3 regions of the Bacillus sp. JJ1562 genome follow, and region 3 is predicted to be linked to each of the others. Evidence: riboswitches for the same ligand, from Rfam matches in the RefSeq annotation. Region 3 holds a riboswitch; each other region holds the start of a gene.
What was found. Region 3 has a riboswitch for cyclic di-GMP ahead of V7097_RS23790 (hypothetical protein). Riboswitches for the same ligand answer to the same signal wherever they lie in the genome.

Region 1: another riboswitch for cyclic di-GMP. It lies ahead of V7097_RS11220 (EAL domain-containing protein); the one in region 3 lies ahead of V7097_RS23790 (hypothetical protein).
Region 2: another riboswitch for cyclic di-GMP. It lies ahead of V7097_RS10740 (peptide chain release factor 3); the one in region 3 lies ahead of V7097_RS23790 (hypothetical protein).

Annotation. Positions count from the first base shown of each region.
Region 1 covers NZ_JBALOQ010000017.1:110,694-118,368, reverse strand. Annotated here, with positions in the region: gene V7097_RS11245 (peptidoglycan-binding domain-containing protein) at 1-272, shown strand, start outside; gene V7097_RS11240 (helix-turn-helix transcriptional regulator) at 534-734, opposite strand; gene V7097_RS11235 (hypothetical protein) at 891-1,259, shown strand; gene V7097_RS11230 (hypothetical protein) at 1,386-1,595, shown strand; gene V7097_RS11225 (PilZ domain-containing protein) at 1,681-2,226, opposite strand; gene V7097_RS11220 (EAL domain-containing protein) at 2,242-2,952, opposite strand; cyclic di-GMP riboswitch class I at 3,047-3,131, opposite strand; gene V7097_RS11215 (peptidoglycan DD-metalloendopeptidase family protein) at 3,531-4,547, opposite strand; gene V7097_RS11210 (hypothetical protein) at 4,736-4,960, shown strand; gene V7097_RS11205 (DUF3800 domain-containing protein) at 5,146-5,814, shown strand; gene V7097_RS11200 (hypothetical protein) at 6,180-6,446, opposite strand; gene V7097_RS11195 (YolD-like family protein) at 6,430-6,786, opposite strand; gene V7097_RS11190 (Panacea domain-containing protein) at 7,079-7,552, shown strand; partial or broken gene V7097_RS11185 (hypothetical protein) at 7,585-7,675, shown strand, end outside.
Region 2 covers NZ_JBALOQ010000017.1:36,320-44,469, reverse strand. Annotated here, with positions in the region: gene V7097_RS10755 (peptidylprolyl isomerase) at 1-797, shown strand, start outside; gene V7097_RS10750 (DinB family protein) at 1,129-1,587, shown strand; gene V7097_RS10745 (DNA-binding protein) at 1,891-2,460, shown strand; cyclic di-GMP riboswitch class I at 2,483-2,567, shown strand; gene V7097_RS10740 (peptide chain release factor 3) at 2,967-4,550, shown strand; gene V7097_RS10735 (FecCD family ABC transporter permease) at 4,605-5,663, shown strand; gene V7097_RS10730 (ABC transporter ATP-binding protein) at 5,673-6,461, shown strand; gene V7097_RS10725 (ABC transporter substrate-binding protein) at 6,458-7,408, shown strand; gene V7097_RS10720 (DUF2198 family protein) at 7,484-7,711, shown strand; gene V7097_RS10715 (hypothetical protein) at 7,923-8,150, opposite strand, start outside.
Region 3 covers NZ_JBALOQ010000057.1:40,591-48,740, reverse strand. Annotated here, with positions in the region: gene V7097_RS23800 (acetylglutamate kinase) at 1-108, opposite strand, end outside; gene V7097_RS23795 (CPBP family intramembrane glutamic endopeptidase) at 462-1,301, shown strand; cyclic di-GMP riboswitch class I at 1,582-1,667, shown strand; gene V7097_RS23790 (hypothetical protein) at 1,741-2,439, shown strand; gene V7097_RS23785 (HD-GYP domain-containing protein) at 2,529-3,440, shown strand; gene V7097_RS23780 (formate/nitrite transporter family protein) at 3,674-4,519, opposite strand; gene V7097_RS23775 (HAMP domain-containing sensor histidine kinase) at 4,953-6,158, shown strand; gene V7097_RS23770 (APC family permease) at 6,232-7,623, opposite strand; gene V7097_RS23765 (MBL fold metallo-hydrolase) at 7,953-8,150, shown strand, end outside.

The DNA.
Region 1 (7,675 bases), on a different contig from region 3:
CTGAGAAAGGGGTGGGGGAGTTGCCACTAAAAGTTGGTGATAAAGGTGAAGGTGTACGGATTGTGCACCAACAATTGGCTGCATTAGGTTATATTATGCAATCCGACAAAGATAGAGACATCTATGACGATTGGACAGCTGGTAAGGTGAAACAGTTCCAGCAGGATCAAATGATTCGTACACAAAACGGTGTGTATGATTATTACACAGCAAGGGCATTTGCTCAAGTCTTAGATGTGTATCGTAAACATTGGTTAGAAACGAGTAAATAGGTTATAATTTCTTAAAGTCTTGGGTATATAAGTACTAGGGACGTGATGAAATGCAACAAAAAGAAAATTTTCCAAAAGAATTTTTCTGGGGAACGTTGCTTAGTATTCCTTTGTGGTTATCGTTTTTCGGTTGGATAAAGATTTTCTTTAATGGATAAATTAATATTGCACCAAAAACTCTTTAGTAGTAGCCCTGTCTTTTCGGAGAAGGGGCTTTTTTATTTGAAATTTAAAAAAGCCCTCATGGATGTTTGGGCTATTTTATTCAACTCTTATCTTTGAAACAGGCACCTCATAAAATTCCGCAAACTTATAGAGTAACTCTTCGCTTGGCGTTCTTTGGCCCTGCTCATATCTACTCAAAGAATTTTCACTTATTCCAACAGCTTGAGCAACCTGCAATTGTGTGAAGTTTTTTTGGAAACTTAACATTCTAAGATTGTGACCAATTGATGGTTTCATAATAATACAACCTCTCTACTAGAATCTAAAGGAATTTTACAATTATGGAATCCTTTTTTCAACAACGTTAATATGAAAATTTCTTCAAATCGTTGTTTTGTAACCGATATTATTGTTGTTAGACAATATTCGACATAATTTTATAGGAGCTTAAAAATGGATATAGAACAGATAATTAGAGAAATAAACAACAACGTAGATGCTCTCGATCTAGTAACGGCAAGAAAATACATTGAAGAAAATATTGAATTATTAAATTCCAAAAGGCATTTCCTAAATAGAAATGCTCGGGACCTATTGAAACTTTTAACTGACATGCATAATTCAGATTGCAAGCCATTACAAAGAAATGAATTAGCAATAATAAATACGATTAATACTTATGCTACAAAGTTCGATTTAAGGGGATTAAAATTACTTATCAAAGAAAACTCTCAACTATTGCTTCGTGAGGATATAATCCCTTACTTTAATAAAGATGCTAAAATTGTACTAGAAGGTATGGGCGCAATTACAAAACGATAAGGATGGGTAAGCAATCTATCTCTTAGGAGTTAGGTCTTTTTCCCTATCGTTCACATATTTGTCACAAAATAACAAAGGAATAATTCTCTCCTTATTGAATCCTCTAAATGGGGGGATGAATGTATTATGGAACGAAAAGAATTAACTGCAACCAAAGTGATTAATTCTAAAGTGTATTTGCAGATATTTGAAGTAGATGGTATATATGATGTATTTGTTTTTCCCGATGCATCTGATTTAACATCTGTTCGGATTAAACAGGAAGGTATAAAAGAAGAAGTAATTGAAGAAGCGATAAAGCAATTTGAGGAAATAAACTGGGTAAGATTAACATGAGGAAGGCCTATTTCTATGGAGATTAGGCTTTTTTATTTGTAAAATATAAAAAGAGCCCTCACGTAAGTGGGGCTTAAACTATTTGTTAACTTATTTTATTCCTTTGTGTAACTTGATAATTGTGTAGTGTTACGTTTAATCTTTTGGTGTCATTTACAGATAAATCAACAAACTCAACACCGTATGAAACTGACTTTCCTTTAATGTGATCTTCCCTTCGGATAATTTTACCTCTTAAATCGAATTCCTCACCTTGGAAAGTAAAGTTTATTTTAATAATAATATTGTATTTAACGGGAAATTCATAAGGTGAATGAAATTTTAGTCCCCCAACACTAATATCATTAATCATTCCGTTAAAAGACCTATTTTTTAATGCCCCTAAAGAATTGTTACCAATATCAATGAGAGTAAATTTGCTATCTATTCCAGGGAGTTCAATTCTATAAGAATGTCTTTTGTTGACTGGCTTGAATTTATTTACTTTTAATAATTGATTTTTTAATGATTTATTATTTTTGTTTAAAGTTTCAATTATATGAGCTTGTTTTACTAATCTTCGTTCATCTCTAATAAATAAAATTAACAAAAATACTAATATTATAGTTTGTGATAAAACTATGTAATTCAAAAATTATCACCTCAATTATACAATTTTAAGGCTTTTTGGTTTTCCCAATATATAGCCTTGAGCATACTTAACACCAATAGCTTTTGCAACTGCTAAATCTACATCAGTTTCAAGCCCTTCTAGAATTAATTTGATGTTATGACTATTAGTGTAATGGAGAATAGTCTTAATAATTGCTTGTTTTTTAGTATCCCTATACAGGTTCTTAGAGAAATACTTATCAAATTTAATAAAATCTGGATTTAGCTCAATTATCGATTTGAGATTAGAGTTTCCTTTTCCGACATCATCAATTGCAAATTGAATACCCTCTGATTTTAATTTGGAAATATTCTCTTTTAAACCTATATAATCGTTAATTGATTCCATTTCACTAATTTCAAATATGACTTGTTGACTTATATAGTTGTTTTCGGTAATAATTTTCTTTATAAAGGGCAGAAAGTTTGTATTTGTAATAGTAGATGGAAATACATTTAAAAACAAATGACCGTCCTTTTTTGAAAATCCTGCCGAATGGAAGGTAAAAGCAGCTTTATGAATAGACCGCGAATCTAATTCATAGAGCTGTTTTTCTGTTTTTGCTAGTTTAAAAGTTTCTTCTGGGTTTGCAGTATGTGAGGTTCTAAGAAGTCCTTCATATCCTAACCTAGTCCATGTTTGAATATCAATGATGGGTTGGAAAAAATGTGTGAATAGTTCATTGTGTATTAAATTTTTAATCATTTTTGGTAATCACCCCTTTCATTCTTACTTTTTTAGAATATAAAAAAAAGATGACTACGCCGAAATAAAACGGGAGTCATCTTTCTCCGCTAAATTCGGTAACCCGACTACCATAGCAAGTGTGCTTTAGGTTCGTGGCTTTGCGTCCTTATCTTTCGATAAGTTTGCCGTTATCGTATAGCTTATTCAAATGTAATGCTTTTTCCATATATAGCATAAGACAAAAGTCGTGCGAATTCAACAAAAATTGACAAAAAAGTTTCGGGAAACGAATAATTTAGTTATTTTATACCTTTTTATGTCGAATTTTGTATTTTTTTATAAGTGTGACAAATTTAACTGCATTTGGTAATTTTTAGATTTATAATCATCACGAGGCTTGCGTAGGAGTTGGAAAGGAGGATTCCGGCTTTTGCGCTAGAGCCACCTATTTTGAAGCAGTAGGTGGCTTTTTTAATAATAAAGAAACAGCCCTCACAAAGGTGAGGGCAAAAAATGTATTAAACACTAAGGTTAAACCCTTTTTTATAATACTAGTTTCATATAATGTATATATCTTATTTCAGGTCAAACAACTATTAATTTGTTGCAGCCCCATCTGAACCTAAGTAACGTCCATTAACAGTTGTATTTTTTGCCATAACTCCATTATTGTAGAAGTAATAGTCTTTGCCATCAATACGGTTCCATCCTGTGTACATAGCTCCTTTAGGAATTGAACCTGATACAGGATTTAAATAGTACCAAGAACTTCCGTCAAAATACCATCCGGTTTGCATCGCTCCTTTAGGGACTGCTCCACCAGAAACTTCAGTTAAATAATACCAATGACTTCCATCCTGTACCCATCCAGCTTGCATTGCTCCGTTTGACGCAAGATAATACCAATGGCTACCATCTACAATCCATCCAGTTTGCATTGCACCACTGGTATTCATGAAATACCAGGTTGTTCCCACTAAAACCCATCCAGTCTTCATAATACCTGATGAGGTGTCGGTGTAATACCATGTTCCATTATCCTTTAACCAACCCTTATGTAAACTTCCATCTAGATACTTATAAGTCCAGCCACTAGATATAAATTTCCAATCGCCTGTTAATGGTGCTGGATTTATTGCAGCACCATTTCTGTGAATTTCAAAATGTAAATGGATTCCTGATGGTCCTACTACGTCTCCTGTGTTACCTTCATATCCAATAACTTGTCCTTGGCTCACGGTAGAACCAACACTTACTGCGGTACTATTCAAATGACCATATACTGTATTATAAGTGGTGGATCCTCCGAAATTATGTGAAATAATAACATAATTTCCAAACCATGGTTTTTTATTATCGGAAGCTCTGTTTCTACCTACCTCGATTACCTTCCCCTTTGCTGCAGCCTTGATAGGGTTATTAAGATAAGCTGCAATATCGATACCGTTGTGCTGCTGTCCCCATCTAGGTCCAAAACCAGAAGTAAGCGTTCCGTTTGAGGGAGTTTTAAATGTCTCTTCATCAAACTGAGCACTAGCTTTATTACTAAAACCACCAAACGTAAAAACTGTTAATACAATAACAAATGAAATAAATAACTTAATTATCCTCATAGTACACCTCCTATTATTATCAAATACTATATTTCTGCAAAAATATGTATAATCCTTCATTTTTTTACAAATAAAACCAAAATAGTGCAAACGTACTATTAAGACACAAAACCTTCACGTTTCTGTCATATTAATAAAAAGGAATGAACTCTTTATTATGGAATTTTACTAAGTAGGGGGGATGTAAAATGATAAAAAATACTGAAATTAAGGAACTAACCGCAATTCAGGAGTTTAAATCAATGGTAAATTTGACAGTAGGAGAGATGGCGAATGGTGAATTTGATGTGTTTGTATTACCAACGCAATGGGGACATCAAGGGGTAAGAGTCACGAAGACAGGTAATAAAGAAGAAATTGTAGATGAAGCATTGAAGGAATTTGAAGAAAAAAATAATGTGAAATTGACATGAAAGAAGTCCTATCTCTTACTCGAGGTAGGGCTTTTTTACAATGTCGAAAAATAAGGTTTATAGTAGATTAGTATCATGTTATAATCTTATTTATCAACATTATCCACATAGGACTTATCCACATATCCACAGTGTCGAAATGCGGTAGATATAGAAAATATTAATTGAAAGGAACTACTTATTTTATGGGCGACAAAATCATTTTAAATTTCGATGAATCTGGTAATATGGGCAGGCAAGGTCGGTATTTTACGATTGCTTGTATACAAATGGATGGGAGCACTAAGCCTTTGAGCAATGTAATGAAAAAGGCTATTTTAAAAACAAAGCAGACATTCCCGACGTTTAATGATTATGATGAGATTAAGGCGAGCGATGCTTATCCACCAATAAAGGATTATTTTCTAAGAAAGATAGCTTCTAAGGATCTATCTATTAGATATATTGTTGCAGATCTACATCATGTTAAAAGTCAGTTACTTCAAGATGAAAACTTACTTTACAATTACATGCTAAAATATGTAATTGAACCAGTAGCACTTACAAAAGGTTTGAAACACTTAGTGATTAATTTAGATAAGAGAACTATTAAAGTTGAATCAACAAATTCTTTTGAAGGTTACATTAAAATAAGGCTTAATTATGAATTAAATTTAGATTTAAAAATCGATGTGCAGTATCTGGAATCGCATAATTCATATCCAATACAAGCGGCTGATTTTGTTGCTAACTCAATATACGCTAAGTATGAATATGGACGAAATGAGTATTATGAAATTTTTAAAGATAAAATAACTCAAAAGGAACTCTTTCCTAAGAGATATTTTGGTCGAAGTAAAGTAGTCAATTTTTAAAACAATGTTTGTCCTAATAATTTAAGAGAAAAATGTTTACAAATTAAAACATAAAATGTTATAGTGTTTTTAAGACAATGATTAAGCGCAAGTAAACCCACTAATAACGTGTGACAACATTTATACACATAAACTGCCTGTGTGGTAGTCGTTTTATTGGTATTGCGCTTATGTCGCCCATAAAGAAACAATATTTTCAAGATCATGTATAAAAGATCTTGTTTTTTTAATACTAATAATATAGATAGAGTAAGCCCTTTATAACGTGTGATAGTTAAAACCACATAAGCGGTCTGTGTTGGCAGCCGTTATAAAGGCCTCTATCATAAGAAAACCCCACTCATTTAAAGTGGGGTTTTGTACTTTTAAAAAGGCAAATTATCCTCAGGCGGTATCCACTTAATATTCCTCGTTAACTCAGTAATATCTTTGTTTCCCTCATATAAAACCTTATCAATAATTGTTTCCCTATATCCGGTTTCCTCGATAATGTCCTGAATGTATTGATAAGCTACAATCGCTACAGCCTGGTCAGGGTTCTCCTTATATTCTTTTGGAGTAACGTTAAATGAGCCACCGCTTCGAAGTTGGCTGCCTTCAATATTTAGAAATACATCAATTGATACTTGCATCATTTTCACCTGTATTTAATAACGCTTTAATAATATCCTCAAACTTAACCCGATGAATATCCTCAAATTTATCCACAATTCGCAACTCATTCTTAAGTTGATCTACATAATGTACATTTCCCAGCAGTAAATCAAAACCACCATTATAATAAATTACTAATGTTAGTTCTAAGTTAAATTCCATAGCTTCACATATGGTTTGGTTTATTTCGTCGAGCTGATGCTCATCTAAAAGAGGTCTTTCAACCTTCTTGTTATCCCAGTCAATTTTCTTTGCCAAACCAATATGTTCAGGCATATAAAACCCTTGCCATTTTATTTTTCCGCGGTCCTTTATCATATAAGGATAACCTCCCCTATTAAAACACAAATACGAATGTATGTCCTTTTAATTTCTTGAAACTAGAGTATATGTTCGTATAAGTATTGTCAAGAAGATGAAAACATGAGAGGTATCCTTATAAGAGCCTAAATTTATTAAATAAAAATAACTTTTTGTACGGATTTGAATTACCACTCATATAATGTAATAATATTCAAGGTATGTTTTAATTTTTTAAAAGTTATATTATATAAAGAAGGAATTTTAAATTAAAATGTCGAAATTACTTAACAAAAGGAGGGGAATTTTTATGGTACCAGCAATTCAAGTTGCTAAGTATTTTATATTAAAAAGCATCCCCGGTACAAAACAGAACATCACTAATCTAAAACTCCAAAAACTTTTATATTATGCACAAGGACATTACTTATCTAATATGGGAAATCCTTTATTCCCTGATAGGATAGAAGCTTGGGTTCATGGACCCGTAGTACCAGATGTTTTTAAGGGTTATAGTCATTATAATTTTAACGAAATTATTGAAAACGTAGATCCAACGGAGATTGATGAAATCAGTTCAGATATTAGTGAATTTCTAGATCAAGTTTGGGATAAATATAAAAATTATAATGGAAAGCAACTTGAAAAGAAAACTCATAGGGAAAAACCTTGGTTAAATATTAGAGAAGGTTTACCGGATTTTGTATATACTAATGATGAAATTACCAGGTCTTCAATAAAAGAATATTTTGATGCAAACCATAATCTCGCGGTATTTGTTTAATACCGCTTTTTTATTTTGTGAGGTGTAAGATTGTGATTTCAATAACTTTATCAGTAATATATTTTATAAATATTCTTGAATTGTTAATTATCCAAAGTGGTAGTCTAATAATAACTAAGTTAA
Region 2 (8,150 bases), on a different contig from region 3:
TTTTAAAGAAGGATGTAGTTGCTAGTGTAGCTGGCGTAGAAATTGAACGTAATGAACTGCACACATCCTTAGAAAAATTATATGGCCCACAGGTTTTAGAATTATTAATTACGAATAAAATCATTGAACAAGAAGCTGAAAAAGAAATGATAACAGTCTCAGATAAAGAGTTAGATGAGGAAATGCAGCCATTAATCGATTCCTATGGAGGAGAGGAAAGCTTTACGAGTGCTATTGAAGCTAGTGGTTTGACTCGCGCTGATGTAGAAGACGATGTAAGGCAGTTTATCCAAACGAAAAAACTACTTGAACCAAGAATTGAGATTACAGATGATGAGATAAAAACATATTTTGAGGCAAACAAGGATTCACTTGCCCAGCCTGAACAGGTTCAAGCAAGTCATATCTTAGTGGAAGATGAAACAACAGCAAATGAAGTAGCCACAAAGCTTGCAGATGGGTCAGATTTTGCCGAATTAGCAAAAGAGTATTCAAAGGATACTGCCAATGCTGAGGATGGTGGAGAGCTTGGCTATTTCGGAAAAGGGCAAATGGTTGCTGAATTTGATAATGCAGTATTCTCATTGGGTATTGATGAAATTAGTGATCCTGTAAAAACAGAATTCGGATACCATATCATCAAAGTTACCGATAAAAAAGAAGCCAAAGAAGCTAATTATGAAGAAAGCAAAGACACCATTTACGAAGTCTTGTTTAATCAAAAAGTCTCAGAGGAATATACTGTGTGGCTCACTGAAAAAACAGAGGAATACAAGATTGAAAGAAATTTAACATAATGTGAAGGAAGGTCCAAACCGGAAATGCGGTTTTGGGCCTTTTCGTATGTTTCATAACGGAGAAATATATCTGAAATAATTTACTATCACCGACAACATTTCCCGGGAAACGACAGCATGTATTGGTTAGTGACAGCAAATTTAAATAGATTCAAAAATATACTAGACCATAGGAAATATGCTTTGTAATAACTACTACCTAAATATCATAAAATGCATTCAAATTATTTGGGAAACAGACTATCTTTTCGAAAACGATAAGAATCAGGTCTCAAATACGCAAAATTGCCATATAGATTACTACCACTTGAAAAAACAGGAGGAATTAAAAATGAGTCACTATTTATTAACACAATTTGAATTGTTAAAAGGTCGTTTTCTTGGCGAGTTGGAGGATGTAACGGACGAGATAGTTACCATTCAACCGGACGGTTTTAATAATACAATCCTTTGGCATGTAGGGCATCTCGTTACCATCAATGAACAATTTATGTTTGGTTATCCGAAGAAGTCTACTTTTCTACCGGAAAATTATATGGATCTCTTTGCAAAAGGAACTAGTCCTGCCAGTTGGAATGGAGACATCCCATCATTAGCAGTTATGGTAACTCAATTTACCGAACAGGTAACCAGAACTCAGCAAATCCCCATTGAACGATTTGAAGAAAGATTGAAACAACCATTTCTCGGGCTTGAAACCTTCGGTGATATAACCAACCTAGCACTCTTCCATATATCCTATCATTTAGGCCAGATCCATGCGATGAAGCTTGTTATTAAAAATAATTAAACTACCAAACCTGAGGACAATTCCCTAGGCTTTTGCTTTTTGTGATTGTATCGATTTTTATGGAAATCTATCGATTGGCGTCGCAAAGATATGACTATCCATATACCTATTTTCAGAGAGGAAAAGATAGTATGGGTCACATAAATGCTCGCAAACTATAAAGAGTATAAAAAGCACTTGACAATTCAAGGGAAAATAAAAATACCGGTGTTTTTTTAGTTCAATAGTATGATATGATAAGAGTATGTCATCAAAAGGCCTTTCATTCTTAGTACTATTAAGAATGAAAAGGGGATTTTTGATTTGAAGAAAAGAACATGGACGTATGAGGAAATAGAGTTTTTGAAAGATAATGTAGGTCGTATGAAGATCTCTACGATTGCAGGTCACCTCGATAGAACAGAAACGGCGGTTGAGTTAAAAATTAAGAGATTAGGGCTTTCAAACACGAAATCTTTCACTGGCCAGTTAACGATGCATGAATTGGCAACTCTATTAAAAATTGATCCAAAGTCTGTAAAGCTATGGATTGACAACCATGGACTAAAGTACACAAAAAAAGCAACACGAAACACACGAAAGTTTTACTTTATTAAACCCGAAGATTTTTGGGGTTGGGCAAAAAACAACAAAGACCGAATTGATTTCTCGAAGATTGAAAAAAATGCAATCGTTCCTGAACCTAGCTGGGTTGAAGGGGAACGTTCAAAGCAAAAGAGGGTCAATTACCGCTCATGGACAACTGTTGAAATTCATTCCATGATCGAGCTTGTGGCAACGGGTACACCATTTTCTGATATTGGAAAAAGGCTAAACCGTAGTCCAATTAGCATTCAACGTAAATATCAGCGCATGAGTAAAGCTATTAGATAGACAGCATAGATAGACGACCAAACTATACAAAAGGCAAAATTGTTGAAAAACGATGACGCAAAGCCACGGGCCTAAGGAGAATTCTCTATGGCGGCCGGGTTGCTATAGAATGGAAGGGTACCTTTATATGATGACGAAAAAACGGGAGAGTCTAGTAGAAAAACTAGCTTCTCCCGTTTTCTTTTTCAAGATTAATTATCTAGTGATTTTCTATCTATTTCTCTAATGCCGTTCATAATTTGTACTGTAAAACCGACACAAATGAGAATAATACTAATAAGAATAAAATATGCTGCAAACATGAACCTTCACCTCATTAGAGTATTTTTCTATTTCTACCTTCAGTATAGTGGGAACTTATATTGCAGGATGTGATTTGTATCACATAAATGCTTTTTTTTTGATGGTTTTCCTCGGCAAAATTGGAATCAATTCACGTTGTAGTTCTTTTTTAATTGTGATATATTTTTTTAGATACAATTCGTGATAACGGAAGGGAAATTTGCATGAGTTATATAGATGAAGTACAAAAACGAAGAACCTTTGCCATCATCTCACACCCGGACGCCGGGAAAACCACGATGACAGAAAAACTATTGTTTTTTGGAAATGTAATTCGAGAAACGGGTACGGTAAAAGGAAAAAAATCAGGGAAATTCGCCGCATCGGACTGGATGGAAATCGAAAAGCAACGTGGAATCTCCGTAACATCAAGTGTTATGAGTTTTCCATATGAAAACTTCTATGTCAATATTCTGGATACACCAGGGCACGAGGACTTTAGTGAGGACACCTATCGTACGCTAACTGCCGTGGATAGTGTTGTGATGATCATCGATTCCACAAAGGGTGTTGAGCCACAAACGATTAAGCTTTTCAAAGTTTGTCGCATGAGAGGAATTCCGATTTTTACATTCATTAATAAGCTTGACCGTGAAGGTAAGGATCCACTTGAACTTTTAGCTGAAATTGAAGAGGTTCTAGGCATTGAATCCTATCCAATGAACTGGCCAGTGGGTATGGGAAAACGATTTTTAGGGATTGTCGATCGTTTTAACAATCGGTTTGTTCATTTTACTGGTAATGAAGATGAAAAACTCATTCCATTACAGGAGCTTGAGGACGGCAAGCATCCAGCTATTACTGAAAGTCCGGTTTATGACAGTTCACAAGACGAGTTGCTTTTACTAGACGAAGCTGGAAACAATTTTGATGTGGAGCGTGTCGCCAAGGGTGAACTTACTCCTGTATTTTTTGGAAGTGCGCTCGCAAACTTTGGGGTGGAAACATTTTTTAATACGTTTTTACGATTTGCTTCAGAACCGAAGCCACGTAAAACAAATCTTGGTTTAGTCCCACCAGAGGACGAAACGTTCTCAGGGTATATTTTTAAAATCCAAGCCAACATGAATACGAAGCATCGTGACCGGATTGCATTCCTACGTGTCTGCTCTGGAAAGTTTGAACGCGGAATGAGCGTTAACATCACTCGTACAGGTAAATCGATCAAATTGAATCAGACTCAACAGTTTATGGCGGCAAGCCGTGAGACAGTTGATGAGGCATATCCTGGTGATATAATCGGAATCTATGACCCGAACGTGTACCAAATCGGCGATACATTAACGGCTGGTAAAGAAGATATGCATTATCAAGAGTTACCTGTGTTCCCGCCGGAAATGTATCGTAAGGTTCGCGTAAAGAACGTGATGAAGGCGAAGCAATTTAGAAAAGGAATTGAGCAGCTCGTTCAAGAAGGGGCGATTCAATTATTCAGACAAGAGTCAAATGAAGATTTCATTTTGGGTGCAGTTGGTCAACTTCAATATGATGTGTTTGAATATCGTTTAGAGGCAGAATACAATGTTTCAGTTGAATTCACCTCGATTGGAACACGCATCCCAAGATGGATTGCTAATAAGAATGTGGACACACGTCTATTCGATTCAAGAAGTTTACTTGTTCGCGACCGTAACGAGCGCTATGTTGTTTTGTTTGAAAATGATTTTACGTATCGCTATTTCCAGGATAAAAACAAAGACGTCGAACTAATTGACTTATTTGAAAGCAATGACTATAAAGGTGTTTAAAACAAGACGCTCAGAAACTATTCTGGGCGTTTACGATTATTGAAAGGATTAACTATGAACAGAAATTCGTTTCGAAAAATCTTCAATCAAGATGAACCGAATATGAAGGTTATTACAGTGCTGCTACTTGTTTTTAGCATTGTTTCTATTCTCTTGGCGATTGGAATTGGACCTGTTTCTGTTGATCCACGAACAGTTATCAAGATTCTTCTCGCAAAACTTCCATTTCTTACTATTGAAAATAACTGGACACAGGTTGAGTATAATATCGTCTGGGGCTTGCGTCTGCCTAGGGTATTATTAGGGATGATCGTTGGTGCTTCGTTGGCGATTACAGGGGTTGTTATGCAGGCATTGGTTCGTAACCATCTGGCTGATCCTTTCATTCTTGGGGTCTCATCAGGCGCGTCCGCAACGGCGACTTTAGGTATGCTGTTTGGCGCATTTTCAATTTTCGGTACTTATTCACTGTCGATCAGCGCATTCATCGGAGCTGCTGTGACGATCATATTAGTTTACATCCTCTCAAGAGTGAACGGTAGAATAAATGTCACTCATCTTTTACTATCAGGTGTCGCAATCGCCCTCATGATGGATGCTTTGACAAGATTTATTACGCTGAGTGCACCAAATGCATTAGGATTACATAATGCTACCTTTTGGATGTCAGGTAGTTTAGCGGGTGCGAAGTGGGGCTATTTAACCCTTCCATTTATTGTGGCCGTTTTTTGTATGGTCATTTTAATGAGTCAATATCGTGCCCTTAATGCCTTGCTTTTTGGAGATGAAACAGCGGGAACATTGGGCTTTAATGTGTCAAGATTGCATAGAATGCTAATCCTCGTTGCTTCCCTTTTAGCAGGTGTCACAATAGCTGTTAGTGGCTCGATCGGTTTCATTGGGTTGATGGTTCCGCATATCACAAGACTACTCGTTGGATCGGACCATAAGCGTGTTCTTCCTATAAGTGCGCTGCTAGGTGGAATTTTAGTGATTTGGACAGATGTTGCAGCACGAAAAGTAATCGCCCCTGAGGAATTACCAATCGGGATTTTAACAGCATTAGTCGGAGGACCATTTTTTATTTGGTTGTTAAAAACAAAGAAGCAATGAGGTGAAAAATTGAAACTACAGGTAGAGAATATAAACTTTTCACTGAATGAAAAACTGATTATTGAAGATATGAATCTACATGTCTCTGAAGGTGAGTTTGTAGGAATCATTGGGCCTAATGGAAGTGGAAAATCAACCTTAATAAAAAATATTTATCGTGCTCTCAAACCCGATTCGGGTGTTGCTTTTTTAGAAGGAGAAAATATTTTTAAATTGAACCCAAAAAAGGCAGCGAAAAAAATTGGGGTAGTCGGACAGGAAAATGTAGTTCCGTTTGACTTTAAGGTAGAAGAGATCGTTGCTATGGGGAGAAGCCCATACAAAGGTTTTTTTGACGGGGATAGTACAAAAGACAAAGAGATTGTTGCTGATGCCATCAAGCAAATTGGGATGACAGAAATGGAAAAACGAAATTATAGCAATCTCTCAGGTGGGGAAAAGCAACGTGTTCTGCTAGGAAGAGTACTAGCACAGCAAACTGATTTGTTGCTTTTAGATGAGCCAACAAACCACCTTGATATCCAGCATCAGCTGCAAATTTTTGATTTAATTAAAGGGTTGGGGGTTACCGTTTTATCAGCCATTCATGATTTAAATCTAGCTGCTCTTTACTGTGACCGATTATATGTTGTCAAGGATGGAAGAATGTTGATGGCAGGAACTCCTAGAGATGTGTTAACTCCTGAATCGATTTACAAGATTTACGGGGTAAGATCAGATGTGACAATTCATCCGGTTACTAAAAAGGTAGCGATCACTTATTTACCCATGAGTTTACTAGAAGGAGAAAATAAATGAAAAAACTAGTTTTGCTTGTAACTGGGATTCTTATGTTGGTATTAGCAGGATGTGGGGCTGAGAAAGAGGACACAACTTCAAAACAAACCGAGGATTCTCTTACTATTGATAATTATGGTAGGGAAGTAGAAATTACCGAAAAGCCTGCAAAGGTGTTAACTTTAGGACCGAATGCGACCGAATTGTTTATCGCATTAGGACTCTCTGATTATGTGATCGGAAATAGCTTGGACAATCATAGCCGCGGTGCTTTACCAGAATTCGCGGAGGACTATGATAATATCCCTGAGCTCACATACGGTTCTGCTACAAGGGAAGCTGTATTAACAAGTGGAGCCGATTTTATTTACGGTATCGATTGGGAATTTGGAAGTGAAGGTCTGGACCTTGATGAGCTTGAGAGCTATGGAATCAAGGTGTATATGAACAAGGCAACTTCATTGGAAGAAATCTATCAGGAAATCCTCGACCTCGGTAAAATTTTTGAGGTTGAAGATCGGGCGGAAGCATTTGTTGCCGAGCAGAAGAAACGTATTGCTGAAGTGGAGGAAAAGTTGGTCGGTCAGGAACCAGTGGATGTTTTAATATACGACAGTGGTGGAAACGGCGTCTTCACAGCGGGTGGTACGAATTTTGAAACGCTATTGATTGAGCTTGCAGGCGGACGTAATATATTTGACGATATTGCGGACAAACAATGGACCACTGTTAGCTACGAAGAGGTACTCGCTAGGCAGCCTGATGTAATCTTGATTCACGACTATGATGCACCGTCGATTGAGCAAAAAATAAATGACATCAAAAACGACCCTGCCCTTTCACAGCTTGAAAGTGTAAAAAATGAAAACTTTGTCGTCATTACACTAGAGAGCGTATTGCCAGGAAACCGAATGGCGTATGCGGTGGAAACACTTGCAGGAGGGTTCTATCCGGAGTTGTTTAAATAGCAGGGTTAAATGGTGTTTTACTTTAAGAGTTTTGCTATAGTAAAACTATGAAAATGTTGAAAGGACACGAATTTAATGCTATTGAAACTATTACTGGCGCTCATCCTTCCGGGTGTACTCGTCGTTTTCTTTACAAGGGTAACCTATAATTTTTATGTGGGATTATTACTTGCAGTTGCTCTAATCGCTGCGTCCATATATAAAGGATACGCGGATTCCATTTTTATCATCATTGCGGATATCATCTCGCTCGTAGTGGGATTCTTGTATGCGAGAAAGATGGGGGAGAGAGCGGAGAAATAAAAGCTTTCATTGGTTATGTAGGACTCTTGAACTTAGCTGTTGCTCCGGAAAGTCTTCATCGGGGTTATGAAGGACCATTTGCTCTTGGTATTGCTTCGGAAAATCCTTCATCGAGGTGATGAAGGATCATTTGCCTTTGATAACGCTCCGAAGAGTCCTTCATCAGTCTTATGAAGGACTCTTTGCCTGTGGTGTCGCAGCGAAAAGTCCTTCAATTCTCCTCCAATTTCTCAAACTCGGAAACAATCACTGATTTAATCACATCGTTCCCAATTGCCCCATTATGAAAGGTGTTTGAATCCATCCAGTAAAGCTGCCGAAAGCTAACCCCGTTATTTAGCTCAATTTCTAAAAAAGCACGTTTACCTTCGGAATTTCCAGTAAAATGTAAAATATAAGGGTCATCAAGTTCAAGCTGATACCAAGCTTTAATAAATTG
Region 3 (8,150 bases):
TGTGATTCTTGTCCAATATACGTGTTGCTCCCAAGCTAAACGCATAGCATTACTTAAACGAACTTCCTGTTTACTAATACAAGAACCGTTGAACCAAGGATTTTCCATGGTTTCACCCCCCTTTTTTATGGATTAATACATATCTAAGATAGAAAGGGATCTGAGGTATAGGTAATTGATCATGTTATGAAAATTAACAATTGGAACCAGGAGTGTCTGAAACCAATTTTACAAAATAGGAGTGAAAAATCCGTTATGATAAATGCATTGAATCCCAGTTGATGCTAACTTTTCTACAAAAATTGCAAGAGAAAATTAGGCAACCGACTCTTCACTATATTGTCTTTATTAATATTTGAGCAGGAGTGTAGCATTTTATTCAATTTTAAAAAGTAAAATGGATTAGACAGTAGTACTTCAGTCATAATCCTTTTTAGGAATTAAGAAGGGGAGCGAAAGATATGCATTGGGGAAAGGTAGTAATGCATAGTTTGTGCTTGGTAATGTTATTTTTAGCAGCTGTTATTTTTGTAAATCCACTGACGGATTGGATTCATAACGATACAATTCGTGTTGTTGTTAAAGAGTTTATACGTATAGTGGTTACTCTTGGACTATTCTGGCTGTACGCCATGCTTTTTTTAAAAAAGTCGAGTGCATATTTTCGTATTCATAAACTAATCAAGATGGATAAATTGTGGGTCTTTGTAGGACTATTGCTTCCACTTACAGTGATTGTTTTTTATGTGTTTATGCAATACGCTATTTTTGAACGGCAAGACCAACTTTCTATCCCATCTATAGTAGCGATTATCGTTGGATCGCTCATTACGGCATTCTCTGCCGGAGTGATTGAAGAAGTTTTGTTCCGAGGCTATTTGTTTAAGCTAATCGAAGACAAATGGAATGTGGCAACTGCAGTTTTAGTGAATTCCATTTTATTTGGTGCACTGCATTTACTCACCCTCAATGGGCTTCAGTTACTTGATGTATGTTTGATCCTTATCGCAGGCACTTTGGTTGGTATAATGTTTTCGCTAATTGTTTATAAAACGGGGACAATATGGAATGCAGTTGTAGTGCATATTATCTGGAACTTTTTCTTAAACTCTACTATTATACAATTTGCATCAAAGACCGATAAAAATCATTCCTCACTAGTGATGTTAAGGTTTAAATCGAATGACCTTTGGATTACGGGTGGTTCTTTTGGAATTGAAGTTTCTATCCCTGTTGTCGTACTGTATGTACTAACTATCAGTTGGCTTCTCTTTCAGAAATCTGAATTCAGGAAGGTATAAGAATAGAGACTGTCCCTTGATATAAGAGGGGTTGTCATATTTTAAAGTTTGTTGATTTGTTGATTTTATTTATGTCTAGTTCTATTAACTTTAATGCAGCTAAACCAATGGCTGAGTGAAAAAATATTTTAACGTATGAAAATAGGAAACTTTATTTTTTTCAGAAAATCTAAATTTTTTACAAAGAAATCTAATTAATTTTATAAAAATACAAAATATTACAAAATTAGCTATAGATATAGTTCATTAGTCCTTGTATAATAATGGTAGATAATATAATAGACTCAAAGGGCAACCTATCTGAAAGGATATGGACGCAAAACTACAGGGGCTAAAGTATGACTACTATGCCAGCCAGTTGCGAAATGGAAAAGGCCCGTTTATATGAAATGGGTCTTTTCTATTGTCTACATAGTTAAAAGTGGGGAGGAGTAATCATATGAAAAAGGTTTTCTCGATTTTAATTTCAATCACCATTTTTTTAGGGGTAGGATTTCCAGTTTTTGCAGCTGAAGATGAAGATGAAGATGTTCGAAAAGCAATTGAATTAATTGAAAAGACAAACAAGGAAATTGATGAAAAGATTGAAAAAGCAGTAAATAAAGCAGATAAGTTACAAGCCGAATACCTTCTTGACATTCGTAAAATTGAAGAAGGAGATACTGTAGTTAAATTAAAAGAAGAAAAAGAAAAAGTATTGTCTGACTTAGTAGCTACTCGAAACGATTTGAAAAAACGAGAAAAAATAAATAAAAAATTAGAAGAAATTAATACAAAGCTTAGTAATGAGGAAGCAAAAATTAATAGTAAAATCGCAGAAATCAAGCAGGACATAGAAGAGGCAACCCATCAACTAATAACTGCAGATGATAAGGATACAAAAAAAATGGAAGAAAAAATTAACAAATTAGAAGATAAATTGGAAAAAAGATCAGAGAAGTATCATGAAAAAACAGAACGGTATACAAAAGACTTAGATAAGGTTATTACGGATATTTATAATGAAACACTTAAAATGTCATCGGAAACTATTAAAAAGGCTGCAAAAAAGGGAGTTCAGGCTGAATGTAGCTGGAAGCTTGTTCGTTTTGCAGATAAGTGGGTTTGGATTGACCCTATTAAAGTAGTGGGTTGGTAAAATAGTTTTACAATTCTGAATAAAAATGTAGTACAATAAAAACGAGTTCTATGTAGAACTCGTTTTTATTGATTGTAAGGTGGGATAGTATGGCCGGTTTTACAATTGGAAAACAAGGAACATTCCTAGAAACAGTTAATTTTGATAATAACCTTGAGATTAGTTTAGTTACTCGAGGGGATGGAGTGGAAATAATAACACAATCTATTGGCGAAGGAAAATTATTCTATGTTTATCCCAGTGAAAATGTAGATGCTTTAGAGTTTTATTATATTTTATCTGGAGAAGTCGAGTGTGAACTTAATAATAAAAAGCATATATTAGGTCCGGAAGACTTCTTCTCAGCCAAAGGGATTAGCGATCCAATCCACTTTACTGCGCTGTCCAAGGTAACCTTACTATGTGTATTTACCGAACAAATCTTTGTCCATATAAGTAAGGATATATCCTCTCTTATAGAAATTAAGAAACAAGTAGAAATAAAAGATAGATATACTCAAAAACATAGTGATCGGGTGGCAAATTATTCCGTAAAAATAGCTAAAAAACTAAAATTAGATAAAGAGCGTTTAGTGAATTTAACGACGGCATCTGTACTTCATGACATCGGTAAAATTAATGTGCCAATTGAGATTTTAAATAAACCAGGGCGATTAACGGATGAAGAATATGAAATTATCAAGAAACACCCAGTAGATGGTGCAGAAATGATTAAGGACTCTTATTATAAGGAACTTGCTCCTATTATTGAACAGCATCATGAAAGGCTGAATGGAAGCGGTTACCCAAATGGTTTAAGTGGAGAAGACATTGTTTTAGAGGCAAGGATTATTGCTGTAAGTGATACATTTGATGCGATGACAGAAGATCGAGCCTATAGAAAAGCATTTAAGGAACAGATAGCAATAGATGAACTTAAGAGACTGGCCGGCTCCCATTATGATGAAGAAGTTGTAATGGCACTAGAACAAATATTAATAGAAGAAGGACGAATAAGCTAATTGGTGTTGTTATCAAACAGTACCAGTGGGTTTTATTTGAAATTTGTAGGTGTGGGGAGCCTTATTATAGGTTGACAAGGTTCTTAACTTTACAGAGGACGGAAAAAATATTGAACAAAAATTATTTGCCAGCTGTACCATAATCCTATTCTTCAAGAAATTTTTAGCCCCTTCTTTTAACAAGGAGGGGCGTTGTAGGTTCCTATACGAAATCCCAAAATAATATACTATTACTACATTTCTTTTCTCTTTAGAGCAGGCGGGTAGTTAATAATTACGTTTTCAGTTTTCGTTACCTTTTTCTTATTAACTAGATGAAGTGCTAATCCTGTAAAGATAAATCCGCCAATAAAGTTGCCGATTGTAACTGGTATTTGGTTCCATATCCACCAATCACCCAATGTAATATCAGCACCCATAAGAATAGCTGTTGGAATAACAAACATATTTACAATAGCATGCTCAAATCCGTGGGCGAAAAATAAAAATACAGGTAGCCACATGGCAGCAATCTTTCCTATAGTTGAACTTGAAATGAATGCCATAAAGGCTCCTAACGTTACCATCCAATTGCATAATATGGCCTTTGTTATAACAACAATTAATCCGTCTCCGCCAATGCTTTTATATGCAAGGGTTTTTCCCTCTGCCACAGCAATAATTTTATCAATCATGGCTCCTTGAGTGATATGCCCTAGTTTTGTCGCAACGATATAAAATAAGATACCGTATAAAAGACTTCCTAAAAGATTTCCGAGAAAAGCCCAAAAGAAGTTGTAGACGACATTTTTACTAGAGGTAAGACCTCTTATTCTAGCAAGCGGAAGCATTGCGAAGTTTCCAGTTACTAGTTCAAGGCTTAGTAATAATATAAGTACAAATCCAACCGGAAAGACAAAAGCACCTACAATACTAAGGCTTGTATCAATTGCAGCAGTAAAGGCAAGTGTTGTTGCAAAACCCAATAAGGCTCCTGAGAGTATCCCTTTAATCAAAATGTCACTTATCTTTAGGATGGATTTATAAGCACCTGCATGTGCAACATCCTCTATTAATTGAGTTGGTTTAACATAATCCAAGGCCATGCCTCCATTATCTTTTATATATTTAGACTCTTTTATTGTAATGAGAAGGAATTTGCCACCGCAAGACTTTTTTACAAAAAATTACATTTACTTATATGTACGGTGAATATGGTAATCACAGAATAAATGATGTTTATTGTGCGATAAGTAAGGAGCTTTTGGAGTAAACGCCTGTGATTTGACTTAAAATATAACAAAAGATAGGAGACAATCCGATATGCATCAGTTAATAAAAATTGCTAAGAGTTTTGGTATACGACACCAATATTGGAGACTGAACGACCTCAAGTGTGCATAAAAAATCGTGCGCAAATACGTGATGGTGTAATTGAGATTTTCTTCTATCAATAGTATTGATTACCTATTTCATCTTTAAAAATGATATATTTTAAAGGATGCATTTAGACTAATAACCAAAGAGGTAAGTATGAAGGAGTTTATGAATAAATTTAGTAATAAAATATATTATATTGTTGTTTGGCTTATCATCGCCATTATGGTAACAGGTTTGTTGATTGATAACCCGTATTTTGGTGAATTTAGGTTTGGTTATCTATCCCATGTTATTCTTGTATTCATTCTGTCAGTATGTCTATTGCTTTATCCTAGGAAAAGTACTGGTATTCTTAGAGTAAGCATTATACTGGTAGCATCCATTTACTTTTATTCAATTTTTCTTTTATACCCAGAAACAGGTTCCTCCTTTATTTTTTTATGTTTTATACCTGCACTTTCGATTTTGTTTTTTGATAAAAGGCTTTTTTATTTTTCATTGATTTTAAACTGTGTATCGATCTTGATTTTATTTGGATATATTACTTTTATAAATCAAGAGCAATTCATCTATTTAGAACAGGATTTAATAGGGAGTTTAATAAACTTTTTTGCAAGCCAAATAATCATTTATTTTATCTTTTATTTAACAAATGGAAGAATGGAAAAACAAAAATTATATTACGAACAAATTCAACAGTCTGAGCGTTTGAAGATATCTGGTCAACTTGCAGCTGCGGTAGCACATGAAATTAGAAATCCTCTGACGGTTGTAAAAGGTTTTTTGCAGTTATTTGAGCAAGAAAGTTCAAATTCCCCTGATCGAAAAGGGTATGTTACTTTAATGATTGACGAATTAAATAGTGCTGAACAGGTAATTTCTCAATTTTTATCTCTGGCAAAACCAATAAAAAATAGAGAAACTGAAATAGTTGATGTTAAGGTTATTCTTAAGAGTGTTACAGATTTACTCTATTCATATGGACTTTTACATGAGAATCGGATCGAATTAAAGGTAACGGGTGAATGTAATATCTCCGCTAACAACATAGAGTTAAAACAAGTACTTATCAATATTATAAAAAATGCAATTGAGGCTTCTAATGTAGGGGACTTAGTTCTAGTAACAGCTGGAAAAGAAAAAAAATTTGTAGTCATTAAAGTAATTGATTATGGAAGGGGAATGTCAGAAGAAGAAGTTGACTCTCTTGGAACTCCTTTTTATTCTTTAAAGAGTAAAGGAACTGGTTTAGGAATGATGATTAGTTTTAATATTATTGAAAAATATAACGGCACGATTCACTTCCAAACTACTGAAGGTCATGGAACAACTGTTATCATTCGTTTTCCGTCATTATGATCCATCCGTGCCAAATAAAAAGTGAGCTTACATTGTCTTTTGTATGACAACGTAAGCTCACTTTTTGCACTTTTTATTCTTTATTCATTACGCTATGATTTTTACCATAAGCAAAATAGAAGAGTAATCCAAATACAAACCAGATACCGCATGCAATCCATGTAAAGACAGAGAGCTGAGTAATTAAAAATAAACATAATAAGAATGAACAAATTGGTAAGATTGGAAAGAATGGTACTTTAAAACCATTGGAAGGGATACACTTATTTTTTCTTAAGTAAATAACTCCGATTGAAACGATTGTAAAAGCAAGTAATGTTCCCATGTTAACTAGTTCTGCTAGTTTAGATAATGGAATGAAGCCTGCACAAAAAGCTACAAATGTTGCAAATACCCACGTATTTTTAACGGGTGTTTTATTTTTTTTACTAAGCTCATACATACTTTTTGGCAGCAATCCATCACGGCCAAACGCGTATAGAAGTCTAGTTCCGCCATATAACATAACAAGGATAACAGTCATCATCCCAACAACAGCACCGAGTGAAACAACGCCAGCCACCCAATCTTGATTGACGATTTGCATAACATAGCTAACTGGATCACTTACATTTAGATTTGTATATGAAACCATCCCGGTCAAAACAAGTGAAACAGCAACATACAGAATTGTACAAATAAATAATGATCCAATAATTCCGATTGGCATATTACGTTGTGGGTTCTTTACCTCTTCAGCAGCTGACGAAACAGCATCAAATCCAAGATAAGCAAAGAAAACAAGGGCTGCTCCACTCATAACGCCATTCATTCCGAACGGCAAAAATGGTTGCCAATTAGCAGGCTCAACATAGAAAATACCTACTCCAATAAATAAGAGAATAACACCTACTTTAATAAATACCATGATCATATTAACCTTCGTAGATTCTCTTATCCCGAGCGTTAATAAAAAGGCAGTGGCAAAAATAATGGCTATAGCCGGAACATTTACATATGTTCCATCTGCTGGATTAAAAGAACCAGAGATTGCCTTTGGAATGGTAATATTAAAACCTTCTAACAAAGCACTTAAATAAGCAGACCAACCAGTTGCAACCGCAGCAACTGCTAAGCCATATTCTAACAGTAGAGCCCATCCAACTAACCAAGCGATTAATTCTCCAAATATAATGTATACATACGAATATGCGCTACCCGTTACTGGTATGGTTGAAGAAAATTCTGAATAACACATAGCTGCCAATGCACAGACAATAGCAGCAATAATAAAGGAAAATACAATACCAGGCCCAGCGTGCACCGCAGCTACGGTCCCAGGAAGAATGAATATACCCGTTCCTACAATGGCACCTACCCCGAGTAGCATTAAATCAAAAGCACCTAACGTTTGCTGTAGCTGATTATTTCCCTTTTTATTCAGTAAATCTTCGAGATTTTTTTTTCTAAATAAAACATTTTTCATATTGAACCCTCATTTTTTTGGAAATATGTTAAAGATTCTAGATGTTTATATCTTAAAGGTCAACCGATTTTGTCGAATTGCCAATATTTTTGTCGAATAATTAGATGTTTCTTAAAAATTAAATTGAAAAGTGTAGACTAAAATAGTTTATCCAGAGTGGAGCATATCTATCGTTATATAAAAGAGCTATTTTCGAAAGCTAATTAATATGCCAAAACATGAAAACAAAAAGAAATCATTGAATGTGCGAAAGCTTGACGACTATAATGGTTGGAGTAAACTACCGAGATTTGTCGAAAGATAGTATAAAAGAAAGGAGACAGTCCGTTATGCACTCAATTAACAAAATAGGACAGAGTTTCTGGTACATCACTCCAATTTCGGAGACTGACCGACCCATTCTAGGGATGGTGGTGGGTCAAAACAAGACATTAATGATTGATGCAGGCAACTCCGAAGACCATGTCAATTATTTTATGAAAGAAACTTTAAAAAGTGAGGCTCCATATCCTGATATGGTTGTTCTT